2 regions of the Vibrio tubiashii ATCC 19109 genome follow, and region 1 is predicted to be linked to the other one. Evidence: predicted binding sites of a transcription regulator. Region 1 holds the regulator's gene; the other holds the start of a gene.
The links. Region 1 encodes MetJ, which represses methionine synthesis genes. Its sites were predicted from a motif close to TTAGACNTNTANANGTCTAA; they were not measured.
Positions count from the first base shown of each region.

Region 2: a site for MetJ is predicted at 11,570-11,589, ahead of metA (homoserine O-acetyltransferase MetA). Genes of this name have one in related genera too.

Region 1 is NZ_CP009354.1:3,070,750-3,085,700, reverse strand. It holds rRNA gene rrf (5S ribosomal RNA) at 1-25, shown strand, start outside; tRNA gene IX91_RS14120 (tRNA-Asp) at 57-133, shown strand; gene glpX (class II fructose-bisphosphatase) at 673-1,680, opposite strand; gene zapB (cell division protein ZapB) at 1,994-2,236, shown strand; gene metF (methylenetetrahydrofolate reductase) at 2,335-3,225, opposite strand; gene IX91_RS14100 (bifunctional aspartate kinase/homoserine dehydrogenase II) at 3,456-5,870, opposite strand; gene IX91_RS14095 (O-succinylhomoserine (thiol)-lyase) at 5,870-7,036, opposite strand; gene metJ (met regulon transcriptional regulator MetJ) at 7,256-7,573, shown strand; gene IX91_RS14085 (malic enzyme-like NAD(P)-binding protein) at 7,679-8,956, opposite strand; gene rpmE (50S ribosomal protein L31) at 9,213-9,431, opposite strand; gene priA (primosomal protein N') at 9,715-11,916, shown strand; gene cytR (DNA-binding transcriptional regulator CytR) at 12,274-13,281, shown strand; gene ftsN (cell division protein FtsN) at 13,400-13,948, shown strand; gene hslV (ATP-dependent protease subunit HslV) at 14,297-14,839, shown strand; gene hslU (HslU--HslV peptidase ATPase subunit) at 14,890-14,951, shown strand, end outside.
Region 2 is NZ_CP009354.1:1,494,097-1,509,047, forward strand. It holds gene IX91_RS06795 (nucleoside triphosphate pyrophosphohydrolase family protein) at 1-508, opposite strand, end outside; gene IX91_RS06800 (sensor domain-containing diguanylate cyclase) at 693-1,778, shown strand; gene IX91_RS06805 (DUF1415 domain-containing protein) at 1,828-2,400, opposite strand; gene IX91_RS06810 (MFS transporter) at 2,397-3,632, opposite strand; gene IX91_RS06815 (LysR family transcriptional regulator) at 3,744-4,613, shown strand; gene modF (molybdate ABC transporter ATP-binding protein ModF) at 4,731-6,194, shown strand; gene IX91_RS06825 (VOC family protein) at 6,220-6,588, shown strand; gene IX91_RS06830 (Rho-binding antiterminator) at 6,616-6,861, shown strand; gene IX91_RS06835 (glutaredoxin family protein) at 6,858-7,091, opposite strand; gene IX91_RS06840 (M48 metallopeptidase family protein) at 7,207-7,710, shown strand; gene rlmF (23S rRNA (adenine(1618)-N(6))-methyltransferase RlmF) at 7,715-8,767, shown strand; gene pilW (type IV pilus biogenesis/stability protein PilW) at 8,970-9,668, opposite strand; gene IX91_RS06860 (alpha/beta fold hydrolase) at 9,791-10,609, shown strand; gene metA (homoserine O-acetyltransferase MetA) at 10,606-11,547, opposite strand; gene IX91_RS06870 (ATP-binding protein) at 11,678-12,073, shown strand; gene IX91_RS06875 (DUF3859 domain-containing protein) at 12,049-12,486, shown strand; gene IX91_RS06880 (hypothetical protein) at 12,572-12,955, opposite strand; gene IX91_RS26985 (methyl-accepting chemotaxis protein) at 13,222-14,517, shown strand; gene IX91_RS06890 (MerR family transcriptional regulator) at 14,614-14,951, opposite strand, start outside.

The DNA.
Region 1 (14,951 bases):
ATGTGAGAGTAGGACATCGCCAGGCTTTAAATTTAGACTTAGAGTCTAACCAGTGCGGAGCGGTAGTTCAGTTGGTTAGAATACCGGCCTGTCACGCCGGGGGTCGCGGGTTCGAGTCCCGTCCGCTCCGCCACTTATTCTAGACCTCAGCAGCAATGCTGAGGTCTTTTTGTATCTACGGGATTATTTTGCTCTGCGACCAACGAGTCCCGCTTGCCCGCAAGCCCGGCCGTCAGCCACTTATTTAGAAAGCCTAGTCTTACGACTAGGCTTTCGTCGTTTTAGAAGCCCGTTGCTGACGCAACGGGCTTCTTGCGTTTAGTGGAAAGTGGAACGGGCTACGCCCTATGGAACACTTCGTTTCGGGAAAACGGGAGCGGGCTTCGCCCTGCGAGAGGTGAGTGTTGATACTAAGTTGGTAGAGCCGATGGTTTAGAAGGCGTTGACAGGACTCGTCCCCTAAAAGACACAATCCTCCAGTTCTCCAGTTCTCCAGTTCTCCAGTTCTCCAGTTCTCCAGTTCTCCAGTTCTCCAGTTCTCCAGTTCTCCAGTTCTCCAGTTCTCCAGTTCTCCAGTTCTTCGTAGGACGAACTCCGTTCCCACCTCCTGCTTCTTTACCAAACAAAAAAGGCCAGCAGCTGCTGACCTTCTATGATTTTGATGTTCACCTGTTAAAGAATAATATCTCTTACTTCAGGATCTTTACGCTCTAGGTAGTGAGTCGATTTAATACGACGAATAGTACGGCATCGACCACGAATTAACAGAGTTTCAGTCGTAGCGATATTACCTTGGCGAGAGATACCCTCTAGTAGGTCTCCTTTAGTAATGCCTGTTGCAGAGAATACAACGTTATCGCTACGTGCCATATCTTCCATCTTAAGTACGACATTAGCTTTTACGCCCATTTCTTCACAGCGTTTAAGTTCTGCAGCGCCATAGATGCGGTTTTCTTCACTATCACCTTTCACTTCATGGCGAGGCAGTAGTTGACCATGCATATCACCATCCAGTGCACGAATGACAGCCGCTGAAACAACACCTTCAGGAGCACCACCGATACAGTACATAACGTCCACTTCGCTATCAGGCATACAAGTTAGGATAGAAGCAGCAACATCGCCATCTGGCACAGCAAAGACGCGAACACCCATTGCCTGCATTTCTGCGATCACAGCATCATGACGAGGCTTTGCAAGGGTAATGACCACCAGTGTATCTAAAGTCTTGTTCAGCGCTTGCGCGATGTTCTCTAGGTTCTCTTTGAGTGGTTTATTGAGGTCGATACAGCCTTTTGCACCAGGGCCAACAACTAACTTTTCCATGTACATATCAGGAGCTTTAAGGAAGCTGCCTTTTTCACCAGCTGCAAGTACTGCTAGAGCATTAGATTGACCCATTGCAGTCATACGTGTGCCTTCAATAGGATCAACCGCGATGTCTACCTCATCTCCACCAGTACCTACGTTCTCACCAATGTACAGCATTGGCGCATCGTCGATTTCGCCCTCACCGATCACGATCTCTCCACTGATCTCGGTTTTATTAAGTAAGCTGCGCATGACCTCAACCGCAGCGCCATCTGCTGCGTTCTTATCGCCGCGGCCAAGCCACTTGTAACCTGCTAAAGCTGCACCCTCGGTAACTCGAGAAAATGACATTGCTAAATCGCGTTTCATGAAGACTCCAAAGTGTTAGGAAAGAGAGAAAAACAAAAGCGGCAGGATCTTATCATATCAGAAAGGAAACGTTTGCCTTTTTGCTCGAACAGGCATTGAACTGGATCAATCTAACAGGTTAAATTAACAAATAGATGTCGCTCGCTTGAGGGATGTAAGACCATTGTCAATTTACGCTGTTTTTTTAATCGAATGGCAAAAAAACTACAATATAGGGCGTGTTTATCCGCTCTCGGCTGAGTAGAATGGTTGCAAATGGTTTTGGAACATAGGTGACCAAAACCTTCTCCGAATAATAGATAGGTAGGCTAAGATGTCTTTTGAAGTATTAGAACAACTAGAAGCAAAAATCCAAACTGCAGTAGATACAATTGCTCTTCTACAAATGGAAGTTGAAGAACTGAAAGAAGAGAAAGAAAAGCTAGCGACTGAAGCAAACGAACTACGTAGTAACCGTGAAGAGCTAGAACAAAAAGCTCAGCAAATGCAGCAAGAGCACTCTGCTTGGCAAGAGCGCATCCGTAACCTACTTGGTAAAATGGATGAAGTAGAGTAATCACTACTCGTATTTAAAAAGGCTGAACTCTGGTTCAGCCTTTTTGCTTTCTGGGGACAACAATGACCAAGCAGTAATTGGTCATTTTGGAATACTACCTATGCTTTAGGACGAACGCCTAAAGTGTGGCACAGGGCGTAAGTCATTTCCGCACGGTTGAGGGTGTAGAAATGGAAATCCTTAACCCCTTCACGGCTCAATGTACGCACCATGTCAATTGCTTGGCTTGCTCCAACAAGCTGCCTTGTTGTTGGATCATCATCCAAACCTTCAAACTGCTTAGCCATCCATCCCGGAACTTTAACGTTGTTCTGCGCTGCAAAGCGAGAAGCTTGCTTGAAGTTCGAAACTGGTAAAATACCTGGAACGATTTCTACATCAATGCCTGCCGCCACGCAGCGGTCACGGAATCGCAAGTAACTCTCTACGTCAAAGAAGAACTGAGTGATAGCTCGGTTCGCACCGGCATCTACCTTACGTTTTAAGTTAAGTAGGTCAGCTTGAGCGCTTTTTGCTTCAGGGTGAACTTCAGGGAAAGCAGCAACTGAGATATCGAAGTCATGGCGCTCTTTTAGCAAAGTGACGAGGTCAGAAGCGTACATTTCAGGCTTACCACCACCTGGGGGAATATCACCACGCAGCGCGACAATACTTTGAATACCATTTGCCCAGTAGTCATCAGCGATTCGGACAAGCTCTTCACGTGATGCATCAATACAGGTTAAGTGCGGCGCGGCAACTAGACCTGTTTGATCTTTGATCTCTTTGATAATCGAGTGTGTTCTATCTCGCTCACCGGAGTTAGCACCATAGGTAACCGAAACAAATTTTGGTTGTAGAGTCTTAAGGCGGTGCACAGAGTTCCAAAGTGTTTCTTCCATCTTTTCGCTACTAGGTGGAAAAAACTCAAATGACACATTGATATTGTCAGACAGTTCGGCGATATTCTGATTTAAGGCGTCGATATGACCTGCGTGCGTGTATCCCATCTTACTCTCCCTGTGGCCACTCCGTGCCATAAAACTCTAAAATTCCAAATCGACGTTTAGACGTCTATATGTCTACAGAATGTATTGAATACGATTTAATGTCAATAATGTGATTATGAATATTTTTCAACTTAATCATGAGCTGGCTTCAAGTTTAGTTGAAGTAAATTGATATGGGATTGAAAGAGAATAAAGTAAAAAGGCGCCGAGGAGATCAGCGCCTTTGTGAGTTAGAGTAAACTTGAGAGGAGGTTCAAATCAGATTGAATCGCACCTGCGGTGACTTCTCTGCCTGCGCCAGGGCCTCTGATAACAAGTGGATTGTCTTTATACCACTTACTCTCGATAGCGAATATATTGTCACATGGCAGTAAGTTCGCTAGAGCATGCTCTTTGCTTAGCGCTTCAACACCTACCGTTGCAGTACCATTTTTCTCTAATCTTGCGACATAACGAAGCACTTTGTCTTCGCGCTGAGCTTTCTCAAGGCGCTCTGCGAGCAGTTCACTTAATAGCGCACTCTTATCAAGAAATTCATCTAGGGATAGCTCAGCGAGCTCTGTAGGTACCAAACTTTCAACTTTTACCGCTTCTGGTTCCAATGTAAGGCCTGACTCGCGCGCTAGGATGACGAGTTTACGCATAACGTCTGAACCGTCTAGGTCGCTGCGAGGGTCGGGCTCAGTTAAGCCTTGCTGCCACGCTAGGTCTACCAGCTCAGCAAAAGGAACGCTGCCATCGTATTGCTGGAATAGCCACGAGAGGGTGCCTGAGAAAATACCTGATAATGCGATAATGTCATCGCCGCTTTCTCGTAGGTCTCGAACTGTGTGGTTAATTGGCAGCCCTGCACCAACGGTAGCGTTGTAAAGCCAGTGACGATTGATCTTTGCGAAGGCGTCTTGAACCTGATGGTAGTATTGGCTAGAAGCTGACCCCGCGACTTTATTTGCCGAGATCAAGTGCATGCCTTGCTCCGCAATTTCTAAGTAGCGTTGGGCTAAGGTTTGACTGGCAGTCACATCCAACACAACAAGATCATCATAGCCTTGAATAGCACCGAGTTTTTCAATCCAGTCGTTTCCTTCGTGGCTAATCGCTTCGTCATCGAAATGAGCACCAACTTGGCTTGCATCAATTCCTTTCGGGTCGAACCAATAAGTTTGGCTATCAATCACAGCCACTAACTCAAAGTTCATACCATGACGCTTTTCAAGTTCGCTCTTTTGCTCGGTGAACAGTTCTAACCAGCTTGAGCCGATATTGCCTTTACCACACAGGGCAATAGCGACACGTTTCTGGGCTTGGAACAATTGGCTATGAATAGCTTTAACCAAGGGTTTAGTATCGGTTGTGCGTAAAACGGCAACTAAGCTAAGCCCGGACAATGATTCTGAAATAAACTCGACAGGTGAAGATTTCAGTTGCTGGTAGAAACCATAGCAATGGTTGGCATTCTTGGTTACGCCAGCTCCTACCGCTGCTACCATCGAATAACCTTCTTTAAGCTTAATCTCCGCTTCAATTGCCGCATCTTGTAGATACTCTAAAGCGCCGCCCACTATTTCACTTGTGTAAGCGAGACGTAAGCAATGTTGGTCTGCTTGAGCTTCATAAGTCAGTGGTTCAAGCTGTGCTCGCTTGAGGCTTGCAAGTACCTCATTTTCGACTCGTTGGAAATCATGACCAGAGGTGAAATTGAGTTGAATTAATAGCACTTCATCTAGTGATGAGATGATTTTTGCACCGCGACCAGAGGCAAGCACACGTTCTATGCGTGTAGAACCAGATTCTGGTTGGTAGCTGCAACGAAGATGTAGATCCATCGCACTTTGAGCGACGGGTTGTAACGTACGGCTATGCAGTACAGGGGCAGCAAGTCTAGCAAGCTCACTGGCCTCATCTAAGCGTAATAACGGTAGAAGACAGGCATCTGATACTAACCTTGGGTCCGCGCTGTATACACCTGCTACATCACTCCAAATCGTTACGCGTTTCGCTTCTGCCAGCGCGCCGATAACGGTTGCTGAATAGTCAGAACCATTACGCCCTAGTAACACCGTATGCCCTTGGCTATCTTGAGCCATAAAGCCAGTGATCACCACTCTATGATGAGCGTGTTGCACTAATACTTCTTTAGTGAGCGGGTAAGAAGCACCAAAGTCGACTTCAGGCTGAGTGCCCGCTTCAGCACGTAAAAATGCGCGAGCATCCTGAGCCACAGCAGGTAGAGAGTGTTGATTGAGCAGCGCTGCCAATAGGCGTGAAGACCACACTTCGCCATGACCTAAAACGGCTGCTTTCTCTGCTTCGTTGAGCGGATAAGTCAACTCGCCCAAGGTACTGAACTCATCATTTAAAGTAGCGAGTAGCTGCTGTTTTACTTCTCCTTCAATAAGCGTTTCAATCAGCTCGGTTTGAAACTGGCGCAGTGCTTGAAGTTCTTCGTGAGCAATACGGCCATCTTTGCTGAGGGCTTCGAGAAATGCAATCAGGCGGTTGGTGGTTTTGCCTGCGGCAGAAACAACGATCAGATCTTCTGGTTGTGAGTATTCTTTTAAGATACCGACGACACGGCGGTAGCACTCAGGGTCGGCAAGGCTGCTACCACCAAACTTATGGAGTTGACGTTGAATAGTAGACATTAGAAGGCTTCCTTAGCTTTTGCGAAAGCTTGTTCAAGGTCAGCAATTAAATCTTCTGCATCTTCAAGCCCAACCGACAGGCGCAGCAGTTGTTGGGAAACACCAGCCTCTGCAAGTGCTTCCTCTCCCATTGCCCTATGTGTCATTGAAGCAGGGTGACAGATTAGGCTCTCTACACCGCCGAGAGATTCAGCAAGTGAGAAAAGCTCTAGTTCACCAACAAAGAATTTAAGTTGTTCAAAGCTACCCGCGAATTCGAAGCTGAGCATAGAACCAAAGCCAGTTTGCTGCTTTTTAGCAATCTCATGGCCTGGATGCTCAGGCAGGCTAGGATGATAGATGTTACCGACTAAGTCTTGGGTCTGTAAGAAGTCTAAAATTTGGCGAGAGCTCTCCTCATGCACCTTCATACGTGCCCCCAGAGTACGGATGCCGCGCAATGTCATGTAGCTATCAAATGGTGTGCCTGTTGCACCAATACAGTTACCCCACCAAGCTAGTTCTTCCGCGTGTTCTTCGGTTTTGGTAATGACAACACCGCCAATAACATCAGAGTGGCCATTGATATACTTGGTGGTCGAGTGAATAACAAAGTCGGCGCCAAGGTCTAAAGGCTTTTGGAACACAGGTGTCAAAAAGGTATTGTCGACAGCCACTAGAGCGCCAACTTGTTTAGCTTTCTCACATACGTCCGCGATATCGACGACACGAACTAGCGGGTTAGATGGTGTTTCCAATAGGATCAGTTTAGGCTTTTTAGCTAGGGCTTCGGCAAAAGCTTGTTCGTTAGATTGATCAACAAATAGAACTTTGAAATCACCTTTATTTGCGCGGGTATTGAATAGACGGTAAGTACCACCGTAGCAATCGTGCGGTGCGACGATAAGGTCATCTGGGCCAAGGAAAGCGGATACCCATAGATTAAGTGCCGAAGTACCACAGTTGGTCACGACCGCGCCCTTACCTGACTCAAGTTCAAACAGAGCAGTTTCGAGTAGTCCGCGGTTTGGGTTGCCTGAGCGGGTGTAATCGTACTTTGGTACATCACCAAAGGCAGGAAAGCCATAATTTGTCGAGAGGTAAATAGGTGGAACAACTGCGTGATGTTGAGTGTCGGACTCGATACCAGTACGTACCGCGATTGTGGCTGGTTTGCGGGTGCTCATAAGTGTTTCCTTTCGAACTTTAGTGACTTCTATTTGGGAATACGCTATACCTTTATCTTGTTAGATATATGTTATTCCAATCCCATACCTTTCCACTTTACTTATCATTTTTGTGGACGTCAACACTTCTAGACGTCTATATGTCTTTGCTTGTGGCTATAAATACCGCTAAAATTAGGGATTCTATTTTCAACCATAAAAAATAACGAAAGGTGCGCAATGGCAGATTGGAATGGCGAATACATTAGCCCATATGCTGAGCATGGAAAGAAAAGCGAACAAGTAAAGAAGATTACAGTTTCTATTCCATTGAAAGTATTAAAGGTTTTGACTGATGAGCGTACCCGCCGCCAGATTAATAACCTGCGCCACGCAACAAACAGCGAGCTATTGTGTGAAGCTTTTTTGCATGCATATACCGGGCAGCCACTGCCGACCGATGAAGATTTACGTAAAGACCGCCCAGACGATCTTCCTGCTGAAGTGAAAAAACTGATGACAGAGATGGGAATTGAGTTCGAATCTTTCGACGAATAATAAAAATAGTCGCACCTAATTTTCGCACGCTGACGAAACTGAAATTAAAAAAAACCGCTGTCTTAACAGCGGTTTTTTCGTTCTTGAAGAGATTACTCAGCCAATTTATTCGGCCATGTAGTTTTCTGGCATTTCAATGCGAGCAACACCTGAGTCAACAGCGGCCTGAGCAACGGCTTTAGCAACACGAGGTAGTAGACGCGAATCCATTGGTTTTGGAATGATATAGCCAGGACCAAACGACAGAGCATCAACGCCAGCAGCTGCTAGGACTTCAGCTGGCACTTCTTCTTTCGCTAGTTGGCGAATAGCGTCAACCGCTGCCAGTTTCATCTCATCGTTAATTTCACTTGCGCGCACGTCTAGCGCACCGCGGAAGATGAATGGGAAACACAGCACGTTATTCACTTGGTTAGGGTAATCACTACGACCAGTACCCATGATCAGATCACTACGTACATCGTGAGCAAGTTCAGGTTTGATCTCTGGATCTGGGTTAGAACACGCAAAGACCACAGGTTTGTCTGCCATCAACTGAAGAGCTTCTGGTGAGAGTAGGTTAGGGCCTGATACACCAAGGAACAGGTCAGCACCTTCGATAACGTCTTCTAGTGTGCGCTTATCGGTGTTGTTGGCGAATAGCTGTTTGTATTCGTTAAGATCGTCACGACGAGTGTGGATAACACCTTTACGGTCAAGCATGTAGATTTTCTCACGCATCGCGCCACACTTAATCAGTAGCTCCATACATGCTACTGCTGCTGCACCTGCACCGAGACACACAATCGTTGCGTCTTCTAACTTCTTCCCTTGAAGTTCAATGGCATTAAGCATACCTGCCGCGGTAACAATCGCCGTACCGTGCTGGTCATCGTGGAAAACAGGTACATCACAACGCTCAATCAACTGCTTTTCGATTTCGAAACAGTCTGGCGCTTTGATGTCTTCTAAGTTAATACCGCCAAAAGTATCGGCGATGTTAGCAACGGTATCGACAAACTCTTCGATAGTACGGTGCTTTACTTCAATATCAATTGAATCTAAGCCCGCAAAGCGTTTGAAAAGCAGCGATTTACCTTCCATTACAGGTTTAGATGCTAGAGGACCTAAGTTGCCAAGACCAAGAATCGCCGTACCATTTGAGATAACAGCAACCATGTTGCCTTTTGATGTGTACTTGTAGACGTTGTCAGCGTTTTGTGCGATTTCACGTACAGGCTCTGCTACACCAGGGCTATAGGCTAGAGCAAGATCTTTAGCCGTTTCTGCTGGTGTTGTTAGTGCGACTGCAATTTTACCTGGAGTTGGGTAAGCATGATAATCCAAAGCTTGCTGACGAAATTGTTCTTCTGGGGATACTTCTTGGCGATTGTCGTCTGACATAGGTGTAGGTACTCATTAATAATTATATGGAATGGGGAAATCCATTCTAGAGTAACTAAGTCAAGCTGCCTAGGTCAGAATGCGAGCCGAAGCAATAAAAAGTAGTAAATGACTGGAGATAAGACCAGATGAACAGAGATATGGCTAGAGAATATTAAAATTAATAATAGATTACTCTGCAAAATGGATATTGCGTGAGTGACAGATAACAAAAAAGGACGCCTGAGCGTCCTTTTTAGATTCGGCTAAGAAGAAATTATTTCTTGCTTGATAGAGCACCGAAACGCTTGTTGAAGCGATCAACACGGCCGCCTGTATCAACGATACGTTGCTTACCAGTGTAGAATGGGTGACATTTGTCACATACGTCTAGGTGGATAGACTCTTTAGCTAGAGTTGAGTTGAACTCAAAAGAGTTACCGCAAGAACAAGTCGCTTTTACTGCTTTGTATTCTGGGTGGATACCAGCTTTCATGGGAGAACCTCTAAATATAGGCCGTGTCGCTATCCGATTCTAAGCCGGACACCACACGTAGTTAATAAAAAACCTTTTCGGATACCGCTGCTGTAAAGCTAGCCATATCACTAAGGCGCGATATAGTAATGAATACCTGACTTAGGATCAACCAGTTTAGACCCGAAATCGCTACTTTTTTAGCCTAAGTTATTCTTGATGCTTGAATCACGCTCTCTTTCCACTGCTAGGCTTTTCCCTTAGACTAGCCTACGTAACCTCTCACTTAGCTGTATAGCCTATTATGCGACCAACAATTGCGCGCGTGGCATTGCCTGTGCCTCTCGACAAACAGTTTGATTATCAGATCCCTAACCACCTATTTCCTATCATAGGTGGGCGTGTCTCTGTCCCTTTTGGTCGTCAAACTCTGGTTGGCATTGTCACCGCGTTGGTGAATGAGTCAGAGTTCAGCCTTGATAAGCTTAAGCCGATTAAGCATGTGTTGGATAACCAGCCTGTGTGGCCTGAAAAGCTCTACTCCTTACTCTTTTGGTGTAGTCAGTTTTACCAGTATCCGCTTGGTGACACTTTGTTTAATGCCATGCCAAGTGCACTGCGAAAAGGTAAAGACGCTGATTTCGCGACGCTGGTGGAATGGCAGCTCACCGCGAGTGGTCGCGACCAATTGATGGCGGGTTTCGGCCGCGCGGTTAAACAAGCCAAAGTGATGCATATGCTGGAGTCAGGCTCGATTCCGCATCAGCGTTTTGTCGATGAAGAGATCAGTTCATCTGTGCTAAAGACCTTAGCGGAAAAAGGCTGGATTGAATCGATAGAAAAAAGACCAGTGATTCGTGAGTGGAAACATGACGTTGAAGCTGATGTCGATAAGCCAAAGCTAAACTCTGAGCAGGCGGTGGCGATTGCGACAGTGAATAGTAATGAAGGTTTCGCTTGTTACCTGTTAGAGGGGGTAACGGGATCTGGTAAAACGGAAGTGTACCTCAACCTGATTAAGCCTGTGCTTGAGCAAGGCAGGCAAGCGCTAGTTCTTGTGCCCGAGATAGGGTTAACGCCGCAAACCATTAACCGGTTTAGAAAACGTTTTAATGTTCCAGTTGAGGTAGTGCACTCTGGTTTAAATGATACAGAGCGACTTAACGCTTGGCTTAGCGCGCGTGATAACGCCGCTGGCATTGTGATTGGTACTCGCTCTGCACTGCTCACGCCTTTTGCCAACCTTGGCATTATCATTGTTGATGAAGAGCATGATGCTTCGTATAAGCAGCAAGATAGTCTGCGCTACCATGCGCGTGATGTGGCAGTGATGCGTGCCAACAAAGAGCAGATCCCCATTGTACTTGGCTCAGCCACGCCAGCTTTAGAAACTCTACATAACGCCTTGAGTGGTAAGTACCATCATTTAGTGCTTTCTTCCCGAGCGGGAGCGGCGACGCCAACGACCAACAAAGTGCTCGATGTTAAAGGGCTATATCTAGAAAGTGGTCTTTCTGCGCCACTCATCGCCGAAATGCGCCGCCATTTAAAGGCAGGCAACCAAGTGATGCTGTTTTTAAACCGACGCGGCTTTTCTCCAGCGTTGATGTGTCATGAATGTGGTTGGATTGCGGAATGTAAGCGCTGTGATGCTTACTATACCTATCACCAGAACAGCAATGAAATTCGCTGCCACCACTGTGGCTCACAGCAACCGATTATTCATCAATGTCAGGGCTGTGGTTCCACGCACTTGGTGACAGTAGGTGTGGGAACCGAGCAGTTAGAAAAACAGCTTGCTGAACTCTTTCCTGAGTTTAAAACCATTCGAATTGATCGAGACAGCACTCGCCGAAAAGGCAGCTTAGAGAATGCGCTAGGTGCGATTCGTAATGGTGAGTATCAGATCTTGATTGGTACGCAAATGTTGGCTAAAGGTCATCACTTCCCAGACGTTACTCTGGTAGCACTATTAGATGTGGATGGTTCTCTTTACAGCAGTGATTTCCGTGCGTCTGAGCGTCTGGCACAATTGTTTATACAGGTAGCGGGACGGGCAGGGCGCGCAAGCAAGCCGGGAGAGGTGGTGCTGCAAACCCACCACCCAGAACATAGCCTACTGCAAGCGTTATTAACTAAGAGTTATCGCCACTTCGCCGAAACGGCTTTGCAAGAGAGAAAGCTAGCGCAGTTACCACCGTATTCGTTTCTGACTCTGTTTAAAGCGGAAGCTAACCACTCTCAGCCCGTCGAGGAGTTTCTTCGCCAGGTTCGCCATACACTAGAGGCGCATCCTCTGTTTGATGATTATTGCCAAGTGCTTGGTCCGACACCTGCACCGCTAGCAAAACGCGCGGGTAAGTATCGTTGGCAACTGCTGCTGCAAACCCAAAGCCGCCCTGTGATGCAAAAGTTACTTGCAAGCGCTAAGCCTGCAATCCAAATGTTGCCGAATGCGAAGAAAGTGCGCTGGAGTTTAGATATTGAGCCACAAGATCTGAGCTAATTACATGGTAATTTACCCCCATTTTTTGCGACTTCCTGCGACGGGTAGCTATTGAGTTTCTTCATATTCACACCTTTTTCATTTATTTGTGATTCAGGTCTCCTATTGCCTGCCGATTTTGTTAAATCTCCCGTAACTTTGTGTTTTGAAATGAATAAACTAGGTCTTGTGCAATATGTTGCTCTCAGGCCATAGTGTGTGAGTTAAACGTTTGCTCAGTGCAAATAAATGAGAAGATAGGTATTTTAGCCTACAAGTCGACATCAATTTGGCCGTTCAACCGATGAGATGCATTTCAACTAGAGGCTTAGGTGGCGTTTGAGCTGCCAATTTGGAAATGAAGAGGGTTAATTAAATATGGCGACAATGAAGGATGTTGCCCAGCTTGCGGGAGTTTCAACAGCGACAGTGTCTAGAGCGCTAATGAATCCAGAAAAGGTATCGTCAGCGACAAGGAAAAGAGTCGAAGATGCTGTTTTAGAAGCTGGTTATTCACCAAACTCGTTGGCGCGCAACTTGCGTCGTAACGAATCAAAAACAATCATCGCAATCATTCCAGATATTTGTGATCCCTACTACACCGAGATCATTCGAGGAATTGAAGATGCGGCAATGGAGCACGGATACATCGTTTTGCTTGGCGATAGTGGGCAGCAGAAGAAGCGTGAAAGCTCATTTGTAAACCTAGTATTTACTAAGCAAGCGGATGGTATGTTGCTGCTTGGTACCGATCTTCCTTTTGATGTCAGTAAACCTGAACAAAAGAACTTACCGCCTATGGTAATGGCTTGTGAGTTTGCACCTGAATTAGAACTACCTACTGTACATATCGACAACCTAACTTCTGCCTTTGAAGCGGTTAACTACCTAACGCAGATGGGTCATAAGCGAATTGCACAAATCTCAGGCCCTGAAACAGCGGTACTATGTCAGTTCCGTCATCAAGGTTATCAGCAGGCCCTTAGACGTGCAGGGATCACCATGAACCCGAATTACTGCACTTCCGGTGATTTCACCTTTGAGGCTGGAGCGAAAGCAATCCGCCAATTGCTAGCATTACCAGATGCGCCGACAGCGGTGTTCTGTCATAACGATGCAATGGCGATTGGGGCGATTCAAGAGGCGAAGAAGCTAGGTCTGCGTGTTCCGCAAGACCTCTCCATTGTAGGGTTTGATGATATTCACTTTGCTCAATACTGCGATCCACCGTTAACGACCATTTCTCAGCCTCGCTATGAAATTGGCCGTCAAGCAATGCTTATGATGCTTGAGCTGCTGCGTGGGCATGATGTTCGCGCAGGGTCGAGATTGCTTGAAACCAAGCTGGTGGTACGTGAAAGCGCTGCGCCACCAAGAGTGCTTTAGAGTCCAACCTTTGCAAGCGGCGCATTTTTGATGCGCCGCTTCCATTTCTACTCTGTCATAACTGCACAATCTGCTTTAACATATCGGCAGTGGTAATTGATGGTATTGATGTTTACTAGTGGCGAATCGAGATTACGTAAAAAGAGGCCGTGGCGGAAGTAGCCGCAAGCCTGCAAAGAAAAAGTCTGCCCCACGACGCAAACCTTGGCGAAGTGGTTTACTTGCCATTCTATTGGCGAGCGTATTTGGCTATGGGTTGTATGTTCTGAGTACCGATCCAGAACCGCCTGCACCTGTAGCAGAGTCGGTAAAACCTAAGCCTAAACCAAAACCTCAAGCGAAGTTACCACCTCCTCCGGAAGAGAAATGGGATTACGTCGATACCTTGCCAAGTCGTGAAGTTGAGGTAAAAGCGAAAGAGCAAGTAGTGTCGGAGATTCCATACATAATGCAGTGTGGCGCCTATAAGACTGCTCAGCAGGCTGAAGCGCGTAAGCTGGATATCGCTTTCCAAGGTATTAACAGCAAAATTCGTAAGAAGGAAGGCAGCAGTTGGTATCGTGTGGTGCTTGGCCCATACAAGTTTAAGCGTGATGCTGAACGCGATAAGCACAAACTTCAGCGCGCCAAAATCGAGCCTTGTGCAATCTGGAAAGAAGCGCAGTAAAGATATTAAAGCGAACCCTGATGGGTTCGTTTTTTGGTGTGGATAGCTGGAACGGGCTGCGCCCTACAGAAAACTCGATCGGGCTCCGCCCTGCTAGATAGCTAGGTTAACTCTTTATTGAAGTGTGGCTCAACGTTAGTTATCCATTTATCCAAAATGAAAAAGGATTGAAGCAATACGCCAGTCCTTTAAGATTCTCTAGCTCTCTAGCTCTCTAGCTCTCTAGCTCTCTAGCTCTCTAGCTCTCTAGCTCTCTAGCTCTCTAGCTCCATTACCCCTTGAATTCCTCTTGCTATAACCTCATATAATCTTTAACACTGAGATTAAAACAACTATGAGGCCCTACTCGTGACTACCATTGTATCTGTACGTCGTAACAACAAAGTCGTCATCGCTGGTGATGGACAAGTATCTCTGGGTAACACAGTAATGAAGGGTAATGCTCGTAAAGTGCGTCGCCTGTACAACAATAAGGTGCTCGCTGGCTTTGCTGGTGGTACGGCAGATGCCTTCACGCTGTTTGAAAAGTTTGAAAGCAAACTGCAAATGCACCAAGGTCACTTGACTAAGGCGGCAGTAGAGTTAGCTAAAGACTGGCGTAGTGACCGTGCTTTACGCAAGTTAGAAGCACTATTGGCCGTGGCTGATGAAACTGCATCATTGATCATTACTGGTAACGGTGATGTGGTACAGCCTGAAAACGATCTGATTGCCATTGGCTCTGGCGGTAACTTTGCCCAAGCCGCTGCTACTGCACTATTAGAAAATACCGAATTAGATGCACGTGAAGTCGCAGAAAAATCACTCAAAATTGCCGGTGATATCTGTGTGTTCACCAACCATCACCACACTATCGAAGAACTAGAAATCCCAGCCTCTCAAGCTGAGTAAACGGCTGAACAAGCAAAGATAGTGGCTATAAGAATTTAAGGAAACTGACTATGTCTGAAATGACCCCTCGCGAAATTGTCCATGAGCTTAACCGTCATATTATCGGCCAAGA
Region 2 (14,951 bases), 1.6 Mb from region 1:
TTGTCTTGCCTTCTGAAACAAAGTCTTCAGCACATTTTGCGATGATGTAATCACCTTTTTGTACCGCCATCAGCTTGATGCCTTGTTCTGCATAATGCGCTTCGGTTTCCGCGTACTCTTTTTCGTTGCGGCATACTTTACTCATATTACTTGAATGCACTTCATCCCAACATGGTAAGAACTCGATTCCACGGTTTACAGCAACATTAAGCAGTAAGTCGATGAGGTAGTTGATCGCAAGGTTATCTGCAATCTTATCGTGGCCTAGGTGCACCAAACGTCCCATCAAAACATAAACGCTGTCGATAATCGCGTCCGCTTGTTCTGTTTTATTATCCGCTTCTGCGAGTTCTGTTAGCTCTTCGATAGCCAGAGAAGTATGCAGCGTGTCTGCTTTATCGTCTAAACTTTCAGGAGAAGCTACAGGTAAATCGAAAGTACTACGAAACTCAGAAATGTCGCGGTAAAGGTGATCAAAAATATCGTTGGTCAGTTTTGAAAGGTGCATATCCATTAATCCGGATGTCTTTAAGATTGAGCAATACTACCAAAGCCGCTTAGCTCTCGCCATGTAGCGATAGAAATTAATGGGCTGAACGGCAAATATTTGCTCAGCAAAATGAGAAAACAGTTGCATTCAATATTTCGCTAACTCTATCTTAAATAATAAGATTCTTTATTGGTGGAAAGTTATGGTCGCAGAGAGTGAAAGTGAGAAGGTGATACGTAGTTTGTATCAGATCACCAATGACTATCAGAAAGGGTTTGATATTCAGGTCAGCCAACTGATTATGATGGGGTTAGAGCGCTTCGACCTTGATATCGGGATTTTGTCTCACATCGAAGGCAACAAATATACCGTGCTTCACTGTGTAACTCCCGAAGGCGTAGAGCTAGCGGTGGGTGACACTTTTGAATACGACCATACCTATTGTCAAATTACCTGCAGTTCATACGGCCCCGTCATGATTGAAAATATGGGCGAAAACGATAAGTATGCGACGCACCCTGCCTATCAAGCTTTTGGTTTAGAATCCTATATTGGCGTACCGATTTTCATTGATGACGAGATTTTTGGCACGCTTAACTTCTCCTCTGCAATTCCGTATCCGCGTAAATTTAAAGATATTGATGTAGATGCGCTTAAGCTGATGGCGTCTTGGATCGAAGTAGAGCTGATTCGCAGGAAACAGGAAGAGCGTTTGCAGCAGCTGAATGCGCGTTTAGAGTATCAAGCTTATCACGATGCCCTAACGGGGGTTGCCAATCGTCGTAGTATGTTCAAAACCGTCCACCTAGACATCGAAAGAATGAAACGTGCGGGTGGCAAGGGAACACTAGCGGTAATCGATATCGACCACTTTAAGCGTGTTAACGATACCCACGGGCATCAAGTTGGTGATAATGTTCTGAAAAAAGTGGCGACAGCAATTAAAGCCCAGTTAGTAGAAAGTGATTTCATTGCGCGCTTTGGTGGCGAAGAGTTTGTTGTTTGGCTTCCAGAGCGAGAAGTTGAAGTTAGGCGTGAGTTTGTTGAGAAGATTCGAACCTGTGTCAACAGTATAGAAGTTGATGATAAGCCGATTACTGTTTCAATAGGTTCGTGCGAGTTTGATTTTGCTAATTTACAAAGTGATCAATGTGACAAAGCCACGTTGGATGAAATCATTCATGTCGCGGATGATAACCTTTATGCCGCAAAAGAAGCAGGCCGTAATAACTGTGTCCACTCGAGTTGGTGTGATTCCAGTGCCGCTCACAGTGAGGTACTCAAATAGGACACGAAAAGAAAAAGCGCCCGAGTGGCGCTTTTTAGTATGAGGCTGTTTAGCTAAACAAATAGGGGAACAGTTTTCTACGCTCATCATTAGTGAGTGACTCCACTCGGGCAATATTGGTATCTGGTATCGCCTCTGGGTTAGGGTAGTGCTTGAGGACTTTTTCCATACTCTCTTCACGTATAAGGTGAAACACCGGGTACGGTGAGCGATTGGTGAGGTTCTCATCATCTTCTGGTTCAGCACCGCCAAAACAGTAATCAGGGTGGAAAGTCGCCAACTGAAAAATACCTTCCCACTCTTGCTGTCGGATGAGTGCTTCAACCCAGTCAATAAACAAGTTGTAGTCGTAAAAGTCGCTCAACATATTGGGAACGGCAACAAGCGTCGTTTCTAGTTCTGCAGGCTCGGTTGCGTCTAGCTCCATCAGCTGGGCGAGGATATCTTCAAGTAACGCTTCTTCTTTGGTCGCTTCACTAACAAAGATTTTGATCTGCTTATTACGTTGTGGTTTTGCGGCAAAAGGGCATAGGTTAAGACCAATTACGACATCATCGAGCCATTGATTAACGGCGATTTTCACTTCTTCGACATCGGTTTGGATTGAGCTATTGGTGGTCATTTTGCTTCCAATTTTGAATTTGGCGCAAGAATAGCAGAATCTTCAAGCTGTGGCTTGTGCTCTTCCCATTTTGATAGCTTACGGCACAGAGCAAAAATAGTGGCGTAGAGTAAGGATCCCCCAGCAATAACATAGCTCCATCCGCCGTGTTGCCAACAGTAGATCAAGAAGAAACCGCCAATACTGCCCCCAACATAGTAATGAACAAGATACAGCGCGGTCGCGGTAGCTTTTGCGTGTGTGGCTTTCTGGCTGACCCAGGCGTATGCCAAGGTGTGGGTGAAAAATGCGCCGAAGCTAATGAGCAGTAATCCCATCATCATAAAGGCTAAGGAATCCACATAGGCGACAAGCATACCTAATAGACTGATGACGGTTCCTGTTACCATGCCAGAGACGCTCTGGTGTCGTTTACTCCACACTGAAGTCAGTTTAGAACTTAAGGTTCCAGAAAGGTAACAAAGGAAGATCAGTGATGCTAAACCGACCGGTAAGTTGTGCGGCGCTGCGACGAGACGGAACCCCATCACGGAATAGAGGTTAACAAACAGAGCGAAGTTTACTCCGCCAATCAACATCGCGATCCAAATTGTTTTGTTCTTTAGGTGCTTAACCACAGCGCGATTGTGATAGCGAAGCATGCCCCGCTGCGGAGTGAAATTGTTTTGCTTAGGCAAGCTAAATGCGACCACAAGTGCGCCAATCAGAGTGAATGCTGCCATGCTGATGACCGCTTGTTGCCAGCCGAACGCATCGGTTAGGGTACCACCGACAATACGCCCCGTGATGCCACCTAAAGAGTTAGCCGCAATATAGCCGCCGATGGCCTGACTGAACGCTTTGACTGATAGCTCTTCCACCATGTAGGCCACAGCAACAGACGCAAAAGCGGCTAGTGCAATGCCCATCAAAGCTCGAAGTAAAACAAGCATCACAATCGACTCGCTGATGAGCATTGCTAAACCAATAAAGGGCATAGCGATCAGGCCAAGCAGCATGACGTTTCGCCGCCCAATGGATTCCGAAGCCACCGCCCAAGGAACTAAAGAGACAGATAAGGCAAGTGTACTTGCTGCGAACACCCAGTTAACTTGTGTTTCTGTCACTTCAAAGTGCTGAGCCATGTAGGGCAGCATGGGTTGAAACAAGTAAAGATTACAGAAAACGAGAAAAGAGCCTAAAGCGAGGCTAAAGGTAACTTGCCGATATTGTTTGGTTTTTAGCTCAATCATAGGTGGCTTTGGCAGTAGAATTTAGTTATGTGAGCAAAATACCAGTCCGTTGGTGATATATAAAATATATTAAAAATATTAACCTGATATATTTTTTATATGGTGATTTGATTGGACTCGAAACATCTCAAACATTTTGTTGCGGTTGCCGACCACGAAAATTTTACTCATGCAGCAAAAGCACTACACATCGCTCAACCAGCACTGAGTATTTCAATTAAGAAGCTAGAACAGAGCTTGGGCGTAGAGCTGTTTCGACGAGAAGATAGAAAAGTCTCATTGACGGATGAAGGCACTGTTTTGTACGACCACGCAAAGCGGGTTCTTCAGCAGCTCGACGATGCACAGTTAGCCATTAATGAGTTAAAGGGTCTTGAAAAAGGAGAGGTTAGGCTCGGGGCTCCTAGCATGATGGGCTCGTACTTCTTCCCAGAAGTCTTGATGGCGTTTAAGAGCCGTTATCCAAATCTCAAGCTCACTCTTGTTGATGCGGGTACACGTTCAATTCGACAAATGCTGCTCGATGGTGAACTGGATATTGGTGTCATCAACGATGAAAATGTACCTGATGATCTGGAAACTGACCATCTATTACAGTCAGAAATGGTGGCGGTGGTGTCTAAAGAGCATGAGTTTGCTCAGCGGAAATCAATCAGCTTTGAAGAGTTTTTTGACCATGAACTGGTGATGTTCAAGCCTGGTTACTTCCATCGAGATTTTATTGAAAACCAAGCGACCCAATGCCGTAAAGAGATGAAGTTTTCGTTTGAAACTAACTTGTTGCCTATGATTTTGAGTATCGTTAAACATGAGTTTGCCATCACTGCATTACTGGAGCTAGTGACACAACATGAGAAAGAGGTTGTTGCCGTCCCTTTTAATGACCGAGTTCGGCTTGATTTGGCGCTAGCGTGGCGAAAAGATGGTTACCTATCAATAGCCGATAAAACCTTCATCGAGTTCGTGAAGCAATACGTTTAGCATTACTAAGTTTCTGCAAATATCACATTTTGCTGTTTCTCTATCGCGCTATGGCAAGAGTTGGAGTAGTTTGGATCTACTCAATAAACTTAGACTGAAGGGTAGGGAAACCATTCTATGCAAATAAGCATCAATAACCTCGACATTGAATCTGGCACGAACCAATTGGCAATTGCTCAATGGAAAATTGCTGAAGGGCAATCTTGGGGGGTATTTAGTACCGAAGGGGATATTGGTTCGGCGTTAGGGTGCTTATTCTGTGGAGAATATGAAGTCTCTTTAGAGTCGTTGGAAATGGGCTCTGGCAAGATTGCTCAAGTCTCTTTAGTTGAGCAGCAGAGACTGCTTGAAGAAGAAATTGCTAAAGATGACACCGATTTTCTAGACAAAGTCGATAAAGGCACAAGCGTATATTCACTGATTTTTGAGCAATGCCAATCTGACTCACTTACTGAGCAACTGATTGTCGATTTGGATCTGTCACACCTTGCGCAGAGTGGATTTCGAGTTCTTTCCACTGGTGAGACTCGTCGCGTCATGCTCGCCCGAGCACTCGCCACCGAGCCGGAATTGATTGTTCTTGATAACCCATTCACTGGGTTAGATATCGCTCATCGAGCTTCACTCGCCAATTATTTAACCCAACTTGCCAAATCAACTCAGATGGTAGTGACCTTCAATCGCGAGGAAGACATACCAGACTGGATTGAACAAATCGCACTGTTTAACCACGGTAAGCTTGAAAGCGTAATGGGCCGAAGTGAGTGGGAAGCTCACCCTGTTATAAGCCAGATTAAAGCTCAATCCCAACAGCAAAGTGAGCAGATGCTGGATTTAATTCACAGGTATCAACACGAACATCACTTTGACAACCCAGTATTCGAGATACGTAATGGTAAGGTCGCTTATACCGAGAAGACCATCTTTACCGACTTAAACTGGCGAATCGATAACGGCCAACATTGGCAAATCAAAGGCCCGAACGGGTGCGGAAAAAGTACTCTGTTAGGTCTAATATTCGGCGATCATCCACAATGTTATTCCAACGACATTCAAATCTTTGGGAATCAACGAGGATCAGGCGAGTCGATTTGGGAAATTAAAAAGAACATCGGTATGGTTTCTTCGGCGCTGCATCTGCAATATCGAGTGAGTTGCAAAGCTATTGAAGTTATTTTGTCAGGTTTTTACGATTCGATCGGTCTATATCAACAGCCAAGTAAAAAAGAGATTCAAGTGGCGCGAGAATGGTTGGAGATACTTCACATGAGTGAGTATGCCAACACCTCGTTCAGACAACTGGAATACGGTCAGCAGAGACTGCTTTTGATTGCCAGAGCGATTGTGAAGCAACCTGCTTTACTCATTTTGGATGAGCCATATCAAGGGCTAGATTATCTGGGCAGAAGGTTAGTTAAAAATACCTTAGAGCTGATAGCGCAAGAAAACCTTAGTCAACTGCTCTATGTGTCGCATTATCAGAAAGATAAGCTTGAGAGCATTAGGAATGAAGTTGAGTTTGTTTATGATCAGGAGGCGAGCTGCTATAAGCCTCATGTTCGCTCCAATCTTTTACTTTAACTGACTGTTATATAAGGAAGTCTAAATGCTGTTGAACCATGTTTCTGTTGGCACGTCTAATGTTAAGTTAGCCGTAGAATTTTATGACAAGGTGTTCGCTACATTGGGTATAAAAAGGGCGCATTATATCGAAGATGTTGCTGCCGCGTATGGCGACAATTTTGAATTTTGGGTTGGATTACCCAGTGAAAACAGAGCGAATGCTGGCAACGGAACACATATCGCTTTTAATGCACCTGACCAAGTGTCTGTTGACGAGTTTTATCGTGTGGCTCTGGCACAGGGCGCTAGCTGTGAAGGACAGCCGGGGTTAAGGCCAGAGTATGGTGAAAGCTACTACGCAGCGTTTGTACGTGATCTTGATGGCAACAAGATAGAGGCTGTGCATTTATAGCGTGATAACAAGGATTTGAGGGAGATTATGATTAGCTGTAACGACTACGATTATATCGAAATTGTGTGCATGTACCGTTATCCGGTAAGGCTGCATCTCAAATCTGGTGTTTACATTGAAGGTGAAGCATTAGATACGGCTCGTAACGAAGAGAAGCAAGAGTGTATCAAGGTGTGCATGAGTGGTATCGAGCACCTAGTTGTGCTCGATGATCTATCCGAGTTAGAAGTGCTCACCGATAACCCGCACTTCGTTAGTAAGCTGTTTTATTAACCCTTTGACTTGTACATTTTCTCAAAGTTACTTGCGTTCCAGCCAATCATATAGCGGTCGCCAATCTTAAGTACGGGTAGCGAACGAGCACCAATTGCGTCTAACTCTTTACGGCCACGCTGCATCTTGGCGTTGGTTAATCGGTACTGATAGCCCTTCGAGTCAAGGTAGCGCTGTGCATCTTTGCAGTGAGGGCATTTGTCTTTTACGTACAGTACAAGTCGTTTCATGGTTTGTTCCTACTCGTTTATTAGGCGCAGAGTTTAATGAAAAGGTCGTGAATGGCAAGTACGAATAGAGTAGACTTGTGCCCCTTTATTTACGCTCAACGCCATGACAGTCACTATGAATCCCGCACTTCGTTATATTCAAGGTTACCCAGAACATATCGTTACTCCCGTAACTCAAATGGTAGATTCGGGTCGTTTGGCAGCGTGGTTTGAAAAACGTTATCCAGACAACCACACCATAAAGAGTGAGAAAGCGCTGTTTGAATATACAATGGTGCTAAAGAACCGCTATATGAAGAAGACGGCGCCTTTGAGCAAAGTCATCTACGACAACAAAATTCACCTTATCAACAATGCTCTCGGGCTACATACCTATGTGGCTAAGGTTCATGGTGGCAAAATTAGATCAAAGAATGAGATTCGTATTGCCAGTGTGTTTAAGAATGCACCTGAGCCTTTGCTTCGAATGTTAGTGGTTCACGAACTTGCCCACCTAAAAGAGAAAGAGCACAACAAAGCCTTCTATCAGCTCTGCTGCCATATGGAGCCTGACTATCATCAACTTGAGTTAGATGCTCGCTTGTTTATGATCTATCTAGAAACTGCCAAACAAAAATAAAACTATGACGCGCCCAAATAAACAATTTCAATCTAAGAAAGCCGATAAAAAAGACACGCCAAATAACAGCGAGATGAAAGTCGTCACGATTAAAGGGCAGAAAGGTCTGCATCAGCGCAATTTGCACCAAGGGCGATATGACTTCGCAAAGCTGACAGCGGCTCTACCAGAGCTGAAAAAGCACGTAGTGAAGAATCCTAAAGGGGAGCCGAGCATTAACTTTTCCGATCCTTTGGCGGTTAAGCTACTCAACAAAGCATTACTTGCTTACCACTACGGAGTCACCGAGTGGGACATTCCACAAGGTTACTTGTGCCCACCTATTCCTGGGCGCGCAGACTACATTCACCGTCTCGCTGAGATATTAACCAAAGAAAGTAAAAGCTTTAAACATAACCAAGTTCGCGCGTTAGACATCGGGCTTGGGGCCAACTGCATTTACCCTATCGTTGGTGCGACTCAGTATGGCTGGCACTACGTAGGCTCTGATGTTGATTCTGTTTCAGTTGATAATTCTAATCACATTGCCCAGTCGAATAAGGTACTGAGTGGGCGCGTTGAAGCTCGATTGCAAAAAGATAGCCGTCATTTCTTCAAAGACATCATCAAACCAAACGAGTTTTATGATGTAACCACCTGTAATCCGCCGTTTCATAAGTCGCTTGAAGAAGCACAGCAGGGAACAGAGAGAAAGATCAAAAACTTATCGGCCAGTAAAAGTAAACGTGGGCAACCTACCGGACAAATGAAAGCTAAATCGTCACCTATACTTAACTTTGGTGGTCAAAAAGCAGAGCTCTGGTGTCCAGGTGGTGAGGCGGCATTTGTAAAAAACATGGCATTTGAAAGCCGTGATTTTGCGCAGCAGGTACTGTGGTTCTCTACGCTTATCTCCAAAAAAGAGAATGTGCGATGGATGCGAAAAAACCTCGAAAAAGCGGGTGCTAAAGAGGTGAAAGTGGTTGAAATGAGCCAAGGACAAAAAGTAAGTCGCTTTATCGCTTGGACATTCAAAACAGAAGTTGAACGCCAAAAGTGGCTGAAACTTAAGAGTTAACCTTATTTAACGGAGGGCATATGGAGTTTGAAATTTATATGCCCTGCGAACCAATTTGGATCTGTGAAAGTTTTCTAATCCTGTTTGCGCTTTTATCTGTGTTGGGAATCGCTGCTTTTATTTACATTCTCTATAAAGAATATCTTAAGATTCAACGTGCATCACGGGTGATAAGTCGTCGAAAAAAACACCACTCAAAGCGTTAGCTAATGCTGTCTAGCTTGCGCTTATACCCCTCTGCCAGTGTTGGATTCCCCGCTCGGTGCTCTAATTCAATCAACAACTTTAGAGACGGTTTATGCAGCCCAAACTTATGGTGGAATCGAAGCAATCTCAACCTTGCATCTTCCAATGAACCAACTCCAATTTCCAATTCAGCCAGTGTTAGAGCTGAGCGAACTCTGTCGGGCTCAAAGTCTAAGGCGCGTTTGAAGTAACTGATGGCTTGCTCTGTTTGTTGTGCTTTCATTGCGCACAGGGCTGCGTTTTCGTAACTGGTTGAGGTTAAATAGTAATTCTGTTGCTGGATTGCTTGATTAAAGTACCTGTCCGCAAGAGTGAATTCCCCCTGTTTACACAAGAAAGTACCATAGTTGTTAAGTACATCTCCGTTGTTTGGGTGACGCTTTAGGGCCTTTTTGTAGAAGGACTCGGCGGATTGAGTTTCTCCAACTTGTTCGTAATAGTGAGCGATAGAGAGTTGTGCTCGATAATAGTTTGGTGAGTGTTTCAGTGCTTGTTCTAGATTTTCTCGTGCTTTGCGCATGTCGCCTCTTTGCATGTAACCAATACCGAGTTCAATGCGGGCTTCTGAACGTTGCTGGGCATCAGAATTTTGAATTTGGGTAGAAGCCATACAGCCAGTTAGCAATAGGGTTGAAATTAGAATGATTAGTCTCATAGGAATACATAAGTTCTCAGACGAGATTGAATGTATATCTCAACTCATCCGGTCTGATTAGCGAGATAAGAAAAGTATGCGACATGTTTTGCAGATAACCGTGTAATCAACTGAGGTGAAGAGTGAGAAACAAAGCGGCAGTTCTAACAACTATTATAAGTTTTTTCATTGGTTTAGCAGTCAAACCTTCGTCTGCAACTGAGTTAAATGCAGAGGTTGAGCAAACAAAAGATGGCCTTGCTTTTGTCAGAATAGCTAACCCAACTGCGAGTCATAGGGTGGTGTTTATTCATGGCTCTCCAGGTAGCCATACCGCGTATGCAGACTACCTCGCCAACGAATCACTTCAGGAACAAGCAGAGCTGATCTCTGTTGATCGCTTAGGCTATGGTGCATCAACATCGGATTTGGTCTCTAGTCTCGATAAACAAGCGCAAGTCATCGGTGAACTGCTAACCAGTGATAAATCCAATATATTGGTTGGACATTCGCTCGGAGCGCCTATCGCTTTGGCACTTGCACTTCAGCAACCGGATAGGGTTGATGGGATGGTTTTGGTCGCGCCCGCTTTTGACCCTAAGCTCGAAGAACCTAAGTGGTACAACGTAATTGCTGATACTTGGCTTATCAATTGGGCATTGTCTAATGATTGGCAGACATCGAATGGGGAGATGATGCCACTGGCTGAAGAGTTAAATGAATTGAGTGGTAAAGATTGGCGCGTACTGGATACGCTTCCGGTAACGATCATTCATGGCAAAGAGGATACCATCGCAGATCCTGACAACTCTATCTTTGCGATTCAAAAATTAACTGGCACATCAAAGCAGTTGATTGAGGTAGAAAAAGAGGGCCATTTTATTCTTTGGCAAAATGTCCCTCTAATATCTAAGCAGATCCAAGATCTTTTGTCTGAAACTCAGCAAATGAGCAAGTACTAATCGTCTTTAGTAAAATTGGCTTCGCTGAAGTGATCCAAGTCGTATGGCGTTTGTTGGTAAACGCAATAATTTAGCCAGTTGGAAAACAGCAAGTGTCCGTGGCTGCGCCAGCTTGCAGTTGGCTTATTATCTGGGTTGTTATTCGGGTAGTAATTGACTGGAATAACTGGCTCCATGCCTTCACCTAAGTCACGAATATACTCATTGTGTAAGGTGTGAGAATCGTACTCAGGGTGACCGGTGACAAATACATTTCGCTTATCTTTGGTGGCTGCCAGATACACACCTGCGACGTCTGATGTTGCAAGAATATCTAAGTCAGTATGTTCGGCAAGGAACTCTGGAGAGAAATCAGCGTAGCGGGAGTGTGGTGCTAAGAAGGTGTCATCAAAACCACGCAACACAGGGTGATAAGGCTGGTGGATCTTATGGTGATATACCCCAGACAGCTTATCCTTACGAGTACGTTTAGGCAGATCGTAGAGTAACTTCAAGCCTGCTTGGGCTGCCCAACAAACATACAGCGTTGAAGTGACATGTTCTTTCGCCCAACTCATGATGGTTTGCAAGTGTTCCCAGTAGATCACATCTTCAAATTGAACCAGGCCTAATGGTGCACCAGTGATGATCAGTCCATCAAAGTTACGTCCTTTGACCATTTCAAACTGACGATAGAAGTTATCTAAGTGTTCTGTAGGCGTGTTTTTGCTTGGTCTATCATCAATGCGTAGCAGCTCAATATCCACCTGTAGTGGGCTGTTTGATAGCAAACGTAGGAACTGGGTTTCCGTCTCAATTTTCTTAGGCATAAGATTGAGGATCAGCACCTTAAGCGGACGAATTTCCTGTGTTGACGCACGAGACTCAGGCATGATGAAGATATTCTCGGTACGCAATACGTCAGATGCGGGTAATTGATCGGGGATCTTAATTGGCACAGCTTACTCCCTAAGCGTATTTATGGACGTCTATACTTCTAAACTTAACCCAATCAGAATGAGATGTCGATAGCCAATTTGGTCCAATTTATATTAATATTCGTGCGCGAACTCACTAGTTAAACTCACTATGACCTTAAAACTCACCTTGATTCGAGGGTTGCCTGGATCAGGTAAAAGCACATTGGCAAAGACAATCGATGCCAAACACTATGAAGCTGATATGTATTTTATCAACGACTGCGGCGAATATGTCTATCAGCCGGAGCAAATCGCAATGGCTCATCAGTGGTGTCAACAGATGACTGAGCAAGCCTTGCTCAACGGTGACAGTGTCGTTGTTTCAAACACATTTGTTCAACGCTGGGAAATTGTTCCTTACCTGAAGCTGGCTAAGCGCGTTAAAGCCCAATTTGAAGTACTCGAATGTCATAACAATTACGGCAACATTCATGGCGTTGCGCCTAACACGATAAAATCTATGAAAAAACGGTGGCAAGAATGGCAAAGCGTTCCCCAGTTGTAGAGATGACCTCTTACGGTATTTATAAAGAGTGGGATTCCAAATCTAAGCACTTGCCTAAGATTCAAGAGTTCACGACCAAAGTCCCCGCCGATGAAGAAATTGAATTTGGTTTCATCGTCAACATCAAGAAAGCCAAGGGTGAAGTGATAGAGTTTTGTATTGCCCATCCTGGAGTGAAAGGTAAAAAAGGACAGACTTTAGAACCATTTTGTGGCGACTTGCATGTCGGAAGTAATGACTGGGATTTTTATCTGGGTGACACTATTCAGTTACTTGATCCAGTTGACGGGTTTGAATCAAACATTGGCAAATGGCGCATGACTATCACGTTGAATGATAAGGTGATTGCTGAAAAAACGTTTGACGTGTATGCGCGAGATGAAGGTGAGTTTTGGAAAAAGCGAGGTTTTTAGTGGTTTGTCGAAGGAAAACATCGGGTATCTAAGGGCGCACAGTGTATATAAACCTGTTCGGCGCCCTGAGTCATAGCTTGTTAACTCAAATACTAGAGAAGTCATACCCAGCAGCGAGCAACAAACCGCGTTCATGTTTAATGAGTTGAGCGCGGTCTTCAATCAGTTCATGCAACGCTTGGCGCGGTTTACTTGCCAGAGTTCTAAAATCTTCAAAAGACTGCGACGCTTCAATTTCAGCAAACATTTTGCTGATCACGTTTCTAGCTTCACATGGGTTGCTTTCAGTTTTGAAGTATTCAACACCTCGCGCAGCTTCACGCATTTCTGCCAGTAGCTCAATTGGGCTTGATTCCTGCGCCACAGACAAATAGTTATCTAACACTCGCTTGGCAAACAGTAGCTCTTGTAATGGTATGTCACGACCACTTTCAATCAGTGTCGGACTAAGAATGTTATTTGAGCTCATCGACTATCCTTGGTTCAAATGTATCAATTGCCTAAGCAGTCTAAATTATCATCGCGCGAAAGGGAACAATCTAATTTGCCCAAACAGTAAGGCAGTGCCGATTATTTTCTCTTAGTAATTCGTATCTTGCGCATCTTGTCGATTACTGAGCCTCGGCAAGTGGTCAAAGCAGCGCCAATAAACAGTGATATTCGATAATTTATATCTGAGTGATGACTATAATTACAGCACTATAAGTAAGTGTATTGCCCAAGGAAGGTTAATTTATGTTGTTTTTTAAAAATAACGAACCACCCCAGACATCTAACCATTCTGATCATGTCTATGCTGCAATCAAAAAGCATGTTGCTTGGATAGAGTTTAGTCCTGAGGGGGTCATTCAAGATGCGAGTAGACTGTTTTTAAGTGTTGTTGGGTACTCGTTAGAAGAAGTAAAAGGAAAGCATCATCGGATTTTTTGTTCTGACAGTTATATTAGCTCTGCGGCCTATCAGAGTTTTTGGCGCGACTTGGCCAAAGGCGTGACCAAAGAGGGGACATTTGAGAGAAAGAACAAGCAGGGTGAAACCATTGTTCTAGAGGCAACGTATTTTCCTATCTACGATTCCGAAGGTAAGGTGTCTAGCGTGGCGAAGATTGCTTCAGACATCACTGAGATGTTCTATAAAAACCAAAAAAATGATGCACTGTTTTCTGCATTGGATAAGTCGCAAGCTATTATTGAGTTTGATCCCAAGGGCACCGTCATTTCAGCCAATCCCAATTTCTTGAGCACACTCGGTTACAGCTCTTCCCAAGTGGTTGGGCAACACCACCGAATGTTCTGCTTCGACGATTTTTACAAAGACAACCCTCATTTTTGGCGAGATCTCGAAGATGGACAGATCAAATCAGGTCTTTTTCAGAGACGTAGTTCTCATGGAGCGAGCGTTTGGATTGAAGCCACATACAATCCTATTAGAGATGAAACAGGGAAAGTGGTGAAGGTTGTAAAATTTGCAAGTGATATAACTGCGCGCATCGAACGCAACCAAGCAATCGCGGAGGCTTCTGAAGTGGCTTATTCGACTTCAGTTGAGACAGCGCAAATTGCGCAAGAGGGATCCCAACTACTAGCGGACTCAGTTGAGGTGTCACAGAATGTCTCCAAAAAGGCGCAAGAAACGGTTGAGAAAGTTCAGCAATTAAATGCCAGCTCCCAAAATATTCAAAACATTGTTTCTACTATTCAAGGTATTGCCGACCAGACGAATTTGCTAGCACTGAATGCGGCGATAGAAGCTGCGAGGGCAGGCGAGCATGGCCGCGGTTTTGCTGTCGTTGCTGACGAAGTTCGACAGCTTGCCTCTCGCACTTCAGAATCTACTGATGAGATTGTAAAAGTTGTCGAAGAAAATCAAGGCTTAATCAATGAGGTGACAGGCATGATGAGTGAGGTTTCAACGATTTCTGAACAAGGGAACTCGAAAATAACGGAGGTTTCAACCGTTATGGATGAGATTCATAAAGGGGCCAAAAATGTTTCTAACACTGTTATGGGGCTTTCGGAAAGTCAATCGTAGTCGTTAATCTAATGTGTATACGGGCCTGTTTGACGGGCAGGCCTCTCTTATATAGAGCAATGCAGCAGAGCTAAGAATCTCTCACGCTATCTTGCGTTACAGTTGACGAATCTTCACTATTTCCTCTTGCTTAATTCCTAGTGACTCTAGGAATTTTTGATGCTCTTCTGGCTCCATCTCTTCAAACTTTTGATGCCACTTCTTCATGTCATCTTTATTGAAGCCAGCCGCGGACATGATTTCAACCCAACGCTGTTTGTTGACTATGTTTTCATTAAGTAATTCAGGCTCTTGGAGTAACACAACAATCGCTTTTTGTTGGTTGCGTAGTGCTTGAATTTCTCTCTCCAAATCACTGAAATGATCTTTTAACAGTTGAGTTTGAGATTGGCCCTGCTTGTTTAGCAGAGACTTGATGCTCGCAATAGAAAGGC